3 regions of the Acetobacter sp. A11-2 genome follow, and region 2 is predicted to be linked to each of the others. Evidence: riboswitches for the same ligand, from Rfam matches in the RefSeq annotation. Region 2 holds a riboswitch; each other region holds the start of a gene.

Region 1 (2,263 bases), 540 kb from region 2:
TTTTGTTTCTGGGCATGCAGTTGCCAGAACTGCTGCAACATGGCGTGGCGCTGGGCCGGAAATATGATGTGGCCTTGTGGCAGGTTGGCCTGTTTGTGGTGCAGATATACGCCATTATGCTGGCCATGCGCTTTGCAGGTGTATGGACATCCGTTTTCGGCCGTTGGGTGGTGGCGCGTATTGGCAGCCTGCCGTTTGAACCCACAGGTTTTGCAGGCAGCATGTTGCTGACATTTGCTGGCGTGCGCGGGGCCGTTACGCTGGCGGCTGTGCTTTCCCTGCCCGAAGGCACGGATGGCACAGATGCCTTTCCCATGCGCGATGCCGTGGTGGTGGCCGCTACGGGGGTGATTGTACTTTCCCTGCTGGCAGCCAGCGTGTTCATTCCGCTGTGTTTGCGTTTTTTGCCGCAGGAGACGGTGGATAAGAACGCGCAGGAAGAAAACATGGCCCGCCAGAAGCTGATACGCGCAGCCCTTGCGGTGCTGACAAAAGCGCGCGCGCAACCGCCAGCGCCCAACCCAAACAGCACAGCACTGGCAAAGCCCGAGGGGCAGAATGCAGATGAAGCCCTGCGGCAGGAGGTGATAGACCGCCTGTATCAGCTGTATCACAGCCGTTTGGAAGAAGAGGACGAAACGCCGCGTATCACACCGCTAGACCGCAGCCGCGCCCTACGCCATGCGCGTATGGAACTGGCGCTGCGCCTGCAACTGCTGCGGGCCGAACGGCAGGCCATGCGGGATATGACATCGCGCAGTGAGATTAACGACCAGACAGAATGGAAGCTCCAGCAGGAACTGGATTATGAGGAGCAGGTTATTCGCTCCCAGTCTCAGCGCCTCCCGCGTGAAGCCTAAAGCCAGCCGCCACACTGGGGCGTGCTTTTGTTGACAAGCCACCCCCAGCCTGTAAACCACACCGCATGATGGTTTCCCCCAAGGGGAATGAAAAGGGAACCGGGTGCCCGCGCCATTGCCTGCAATGGTTTTGCGATATTCCCGGGCTGTCCCCGCAACTGTAAGCGGCATGGATGTGCACGCACGGCGCAAAGCGCTGGCCCACTGGAACAAACCTTTCCGGGAAGGGGTGCCACAACCGAAAAACCGCAAGCCAGGAGACCTGCCATCAGCACACAGTTGCAGACGGGGCATGTCAGCCGGGGTGTGCTGGCAGGCTGGGCAAGCGGTCAGCCAATGGGGTGGTTTGTGCCCTGTGGTGGAAAAAGCCGGGCCAAGTCTCGTGGCAACGCTGTTAAACCGCGAGATTGCCTTAACCCATGTGCCTGAAAATCCTTTTGCTTACCGGCTCTTCCCTGCTGCTGGTAGAAACCACTGCCGCCATGGCGGCAGATGCCGTAAACCCCGCTACATCAACGGGTAAAAACACCGTTGATGCCAAAGTGGCCGTAACACCCGCCGCCACCGCTCCGGCGCAAAAGGCGCCTCTCTCTCATGCAGCGGAGGGCCCGCAAGCTGTGCAGGCCCGCAGCACGCAGGCTTACCCGGATTACGTTACGGTAAGTGCGGCCCGCCACCCCATGCGGGCGGATGAAATTGGCACGGCCATGACGATTGTGACAGAAAAGCAGATCCTCACCCAGCAGCGCCGCACGCTTACAGATATTCTGGCCCGCCAGCCGGGGCTGAATGTGGTGCGTTCGGGTGGCTTTGGCGGCACCACCTCCATTTTCATGCGCGGCAACAATGCCAACGAGGTGAAAGTGCGGCTGGATGGCATGGATATTAACGATGGCAGCTCCACCTCCGGCGCATTTGATGCTGCGCAGTTTGTGACCGATGGCATGGGCCGCATAGAAATTTTGCGCGGGCCACAAAGCGGCCTGTACGGGGCAGATGCCATGGCCGGGGTTATTGATATTACCACAGCACAGGGGCAGGGCAGGTTTACGCCTTTTGTGCGGGTGGAAGGTGGATCTTACGGCACGTTCAATCAGGTTATGGGCGCGCGCGGCAGTAAGGGAAAGTTTCATTACAATGTTGAACTTTCCCATTACCGGCAGGATGGTTTTCATGAAATCCCGCGCTATATCGGCCGCTATTTTGGCGCAGACAAGGAACAGCGCCACCGGGGGGACAGAAACGATAACCGCTCCGCCAACATTCGCTTGGGCTATGATGTCACCCATAATTTTGATCTGGGGCTGACGGCCCGGCTGATACAGAGCAACCTGCACACCTACAGCGCCTATAATATGGAAGATGAATATTACAGTCGGCTAGGATATTACGGTGATGTGGGG
Region 2 (2,263 bases):
TCGTGGATGACATCTTTAAGCTTTGGATCAGATTTTTCCGCAGCATGTGCAAAGGCTGATGCTGTTGTAAATTTTTCCCGCTCCAGCAGGGTATGCAGGGCGTTAAGTTTGTCTTTCCGATCTGCATTGGCTTGCACGATGTTGGCGTACAGGGCCGCGCCAATCTGGGGGTTTAACGTCTCTCTATCTGTCAGGCGCTGGGATACCTGCATAAAGCGGGATAGATCTTCATTGTTTGGGGTGGCAGGAGCAGTATCTGCCGCAAGGGCTGCACCCGTTGCACCTGCAACAGAAAGACCAATACCACCTAAAAGCACATCTCGCCGGGACATACGTAAAAGCTTGTTCAAGCGCATGGCGTTAGGGGATGCACACCATTCCGCTACAGGCTGCCCCTTGTGCGTTTGTCTCATTCTTCGGGTTCTCCCTACAAAGCCGGGCTCCGCCCTGTCGGAATGAAACATTGCGGAGAAATATTGAATGCCAAATTGTGAATGGTTTTATAGAGAAGGCCTGAGCTTGCAACCTGTTATAACGGCATAATACCTATTTCATGCCCTGTTGATGCAGGTATGCTCAGGGGTTAATGCGGCAGTTATTACCTATATGGCCATGAAATGGCTGCCACGTATCTGTTCTGCCAAAAAGTTCCAAACCTAAAAAACCATGCAATTTCAGGGAGCCGTCTTCCGCCACCCATATAATGGCATCGTAAGTATTTTTGCTTTGAGGGTCAAAAATGTGGCCTTTCCAATGGTCATGTCGGTCTTCCATGGGGTGGAAGCCTTTGAGCATCTGAAGGTTACATTCAGTTTTTCTGCGGCTAGAAGCTTCTTCATCCTGCGTTAGGTTCAACCCTACAAGATTCCCGCACATCTTATCACCACAGCTATGGATATCGAACACGCCTTTGCCGTCTTCTGTAATCCATTGTCCTGTTATGGTTGGTGTGGAGGCGTTTTCTGCATGAGCATGAGAAGGTATGGTGCCCCATGCAAGAAGCAGTGCTGTTATAAATGAGCTAAAGGCATGTTTGTACATTTTGCTGCCTTGTCCTGCCGCTACCGGTTCATCCCGCCCGGTGTGATGTGCCTGATGGAGGCAGGTCTCCTGGCTTGGGGATATGGTGTGCGTTAGACCTTTTGCCTTCCCAGCCGTATTACCGGCCAGTGGCTAGCCGTGACCGGCAGCAGGTCAAACTTCCCCTTACAGTTGCGGGAGCAGCTGCCGACTATGAGATTTCGTTCCAAATATGGAGCAAAAACCGTGCACGGCATTCCCTTTTAAGCCGCTTGCGCAGCACCATCCATCTGTTCAAGCATTTATTCTAGCAATAAGAGGACTTGGTGCCAGTATGGGAAAAGCAGAGCAGGTGAGAGGTTTTTGCGCCTCGCTTTGCCTTACAATGCAGCAATAACCTTAAGTCCCGCCAGAATGGCATTGGGAATAACCGAGGTTTCTCCGGGGCGCATCATATATTCAAACTCCGGCGTAATAACCAAACCCGGTGTGACAGGAATGCCGTAATACGCTTCCAGAATCGCGGAATGCGTTTGTGGTCCATTGATATAAGGGCCAAGCGGAACGCCAGCAGCTTCCCGCATGCGTTGCCCGTAGGCCAGACGGGGGCTGAGCTGGTAATAGGAATACATCACGCCCAGACGATCCAATGGCCGGTGGGGAATAATGCCCAGAAGGGAAGCGCCAGCATAAAATTCGTTTGAGAATGTAGAGTTACTTGGCGTGTTATGAATAAACCCTGCCAACACGTAGCCGCCAGCCATTTGGTGTTCGCCATGGCTGCGATACACCATCTGATCTGCCTCTATATAAAATGTATCACGCGGCTTGAGCTTGTGTGGATGCACAGACCCCGCAAAAGCGGCCGGAATGGTGCCAACCATATCCGGGTAAGGCGAGGTATCGTGGCCAAAGCCGATTTTGTAATGACCGGGAAGCTTACGCGTGCCAAAAAACGGTTCCCACGTTAATTCAACCGGAGTTTGAATGCCCGTATAAGGCTCATCGCCCCATGCCCAGCCTGTGTTATCGCGGGCTTTAGGGCCTATGCGATAAATGCCTGTGCGCAGGATAAGATCATGCGTTGGCCGAAAGCGTACTGTGCCTCCCCATGATGTTTTGGGGTAAACACTCCAACCAGCTGGTTCTCGTATAGCCATGGGCGCAGAGCACATGGTCATGAATGTGCACAGTAAAATAGAAGTAGAATATGTGTGCGTAAGTGAAATGCGCCCAACATTGA
Region 3 (2,263 bases), 260 kb from region 2:
CTTTGCCATTGATGCGGGCATCAACCTTAAAGCCCCGTTCAAGGGACGCGATAATGATACGGTGGGCCTAGGCTGGGGCATTGGCCGTGCTTCTTCTGGCCAACGGCGGTATGACCGCAACTCTGGCGCACCTGTACAAGGCAATGAAAACCATCTGGAACTTACCTATCAGGCACAGGTCACCCCTTGGTGGGTCATGCAGCCAGACTTCCAGTATGTCTGGCATCCCTCTGGCGGTGTGACGGATTGGACGGGCAACCGTCTTGTCGGGAATGAAGCCATTTTCGGGCTCCATTCCAACATCACTTTCTAAAAATTATAAATAAAAAAGCATTCCCTTTCGGTTGCCATTCCATAAATGGGAAAAATGGCAACGTTAGGAAATGCTTTTTTATACACGCACAGTTTGTATAGAAGGCCGCTCGGAAAAATCAGACAGTCTTCCGCGCCACACCGTTTTCTGATGGCAGGCATTTTTCAGCCAAAGCGCCAAAAACCAGCCCCAATACAGACCACAAAACAATCTGCATTCCGATAGATGCTTCTCTAAAACGCCAAAGCACTACAGCAGGAAAATTGTCTGGCACTTCATTAAAATCTGGCAGACCAAATTGCACAGCGGCGACAAGCGCAATACCCAGAATAATGCTACATACAGCAGCGTTCCAATACCCGATTACGTTAGACAGTGCGCGCCCCACCAACAAACAAATCATGGAAATGGCAATAGAAAGGCCAACCATTGCAAAATACATTTCTGTCCTCAGTGCAATGGTCTCTTCCTGCCCAACTGCGGGTGGATTGGGTGGGTATTTTAAATCTGGTATCAGCACAAAGGTTAAAAACCCAACGCCAGACAGCAATAATGCCATAGCGCGTGGGCTTAATGTTGCAAGGCGCTGATAGGCGAATGCAAAAACAATAGCAAAAATACCGCCATATGCGGCACCGTACATCAGCACAGCAGTAAGTAAGCCCCAAGATGCCTGCACACCACGGCTTATCAGTTCAGGTTCTGGCGCGGCACCTGCAGCAGCATCCTGAGCGGCTTCAAACGCAATAGCCAAAGCGACCTGCGGTTCACCAAAAATTTTTGAAAATACAAAAGAAAGCAATGCAGCCAGAATGCCCGCGACCATGCCGCGGGCTAAAAGACGACCAACCATGAGTAAAACTTTCCTCTCGTGCCTTAGTGGCAGGGGAAACCAAGAAGATGGCGGCCATCATGCACAAACTCATGCACAGCATGCCCGGAAATCAGGGAAGTGGCGCCCTGCTCTGCACCTACAAAGTAGATCAGCAATGCAGAAACAATCAGGCCGAAAACAGCCCAAGGCAGAATGGCACGAACCGGAATGCTCTGGCCCGCTGCCGCAACCGGCATAGCTGTATGAACAGATGTGCTCATGATGTTGTATCCTTTTTAAATTTAAAGCCCGCCAGAGCAGGCACAAAAGAGTGTGAAACAGAACTTCATGGTTTGGTCGGCCCTCATCATAGAAGGACGAAGCCTAACAGCAAGGGCATTCCGAACACGCCTGCTGCTCTCCCACCTTGAGAAAAGCGGCACCCGAAAGGAACATCATTGCATGTGAGATACTTGCCTGCTCCATCCGTCAGATTCTCGCCAACCAGCAATCAACGGTGCAGAGCATACCAAAACCTCTTCCAAATTCTATTTGGAACACAAAGCATTGTTACACTTCACCACGCCGCGTGAAGACAAAAGCCCAAGATGTATTTAAGGAGAAATCTGCCGAGGGCAGAGGAGTAAACATCGCAAATCATCCATCTCCGGTTCCCTCGCCCGGCGATTAAACAAGACAACAACGGCAGGTCTCCTGACTCGCGGGTCATTGCGCATTACTCAGCCTTCCCGATGCGAACACCAGTGACTACCGCTTTATGCGGCTAAGGAGTAATAGACTCTCCGCCTACAGTTGCGAGGGCAGTTGCCGACTGGGTTCCAAAGCAGGAACCTCCGGCATTCCCTTTCAAACCCGCTTGCGCGGGACCGTTGTAAGATGGCGCAACCCTTACCTTATTTTTGCTTCATATTTCAATCTTTGCCTGATTATGCAGGTATAACTCTTGCCAGAGCCGCCATTTTAACCCACCTGTTTCTGCAGACTTTTCCCTGACTGGCGACTTATGGACCAACGATACCGCATTCCCCCTCTAGCCATGCTCAATGCCTTTACGGCGTTTGCACGCACAGGCGGTATCAGACGGGCCGCAGCAGAACTGCGCGTAGATCACGCAG

The links. A riboswitch is a leader RNA that binds a small molecule or an ion and turns the genes downstream of it on or off. The one in region 2 is predicted to bind cobalamin.
Region 1: another riboswitch for cobalamin. It lies ahead of ABNV41_RS11765 (TonB-dependent siderophore receptor); the one in region 2 lies ahead of ABNV41_RS09110 (DUF2147 domain-containing protein).
Region 3: another riboswitch for cobalamin. It lies ahead of ABNV41_RS10325 (CbtB-domain containing protein); the one in region 2 lies ahead of ABNV41_RS09110 (DUF2147 domain-containing protein).

Annotation. Positions count from the first base shown of each region.
Region 1 is NZ_CP157843.1:2,403,958-2,406,220, reverse strand. It holds gene ABNV41_RS11770 (Na+/H+ antiporter) at 1-860, shown strand, start outside; cobalamin riboswitch at 913-1,145, shown strand; gene ABNV41_RS11765 (TonB-dependent siderophore receptor) at 1,280-2,263, shown strand, end outside.
Region 2 is NZ_CP157843.1:1,868,601-1,870,863, reverse strand. It holds gene ABNV41_RS09115 (sorbitol dehydrogenase family protein) at 1-464, opposite strand, end outside; gene ABNV41_RS09110 (DUF2147 domain-containing protein) at 577-1,041, opposite strand; cobalamin riboswitch at 1,083-1,322, opposite strand; gene ABNV41_RS09105 (carbohydrate porin) at 1,401-2,263, opposite strand, start outside.
Region 3 is NZ_CP157843.1:2,128,279-2,130,541, forward strand. It holds gene ABNV41_RS10315 (carbohydrate porin) at 1-313, shown strand, start outside; gene ABNV41_RS10320 (CbtA family protein) at 432-1,166, opposite strand; gene ABNV41_RS10325 (CbtB-domain containing protein) at 1,190-1,408, opposite strand; cobalamin riboswitch at 1,814-2,034, opposite strand; gene ABNV41_RS10330 (LysR substrate-binding domain-containing protein) at 2,152-2,263, shown strand, end outside.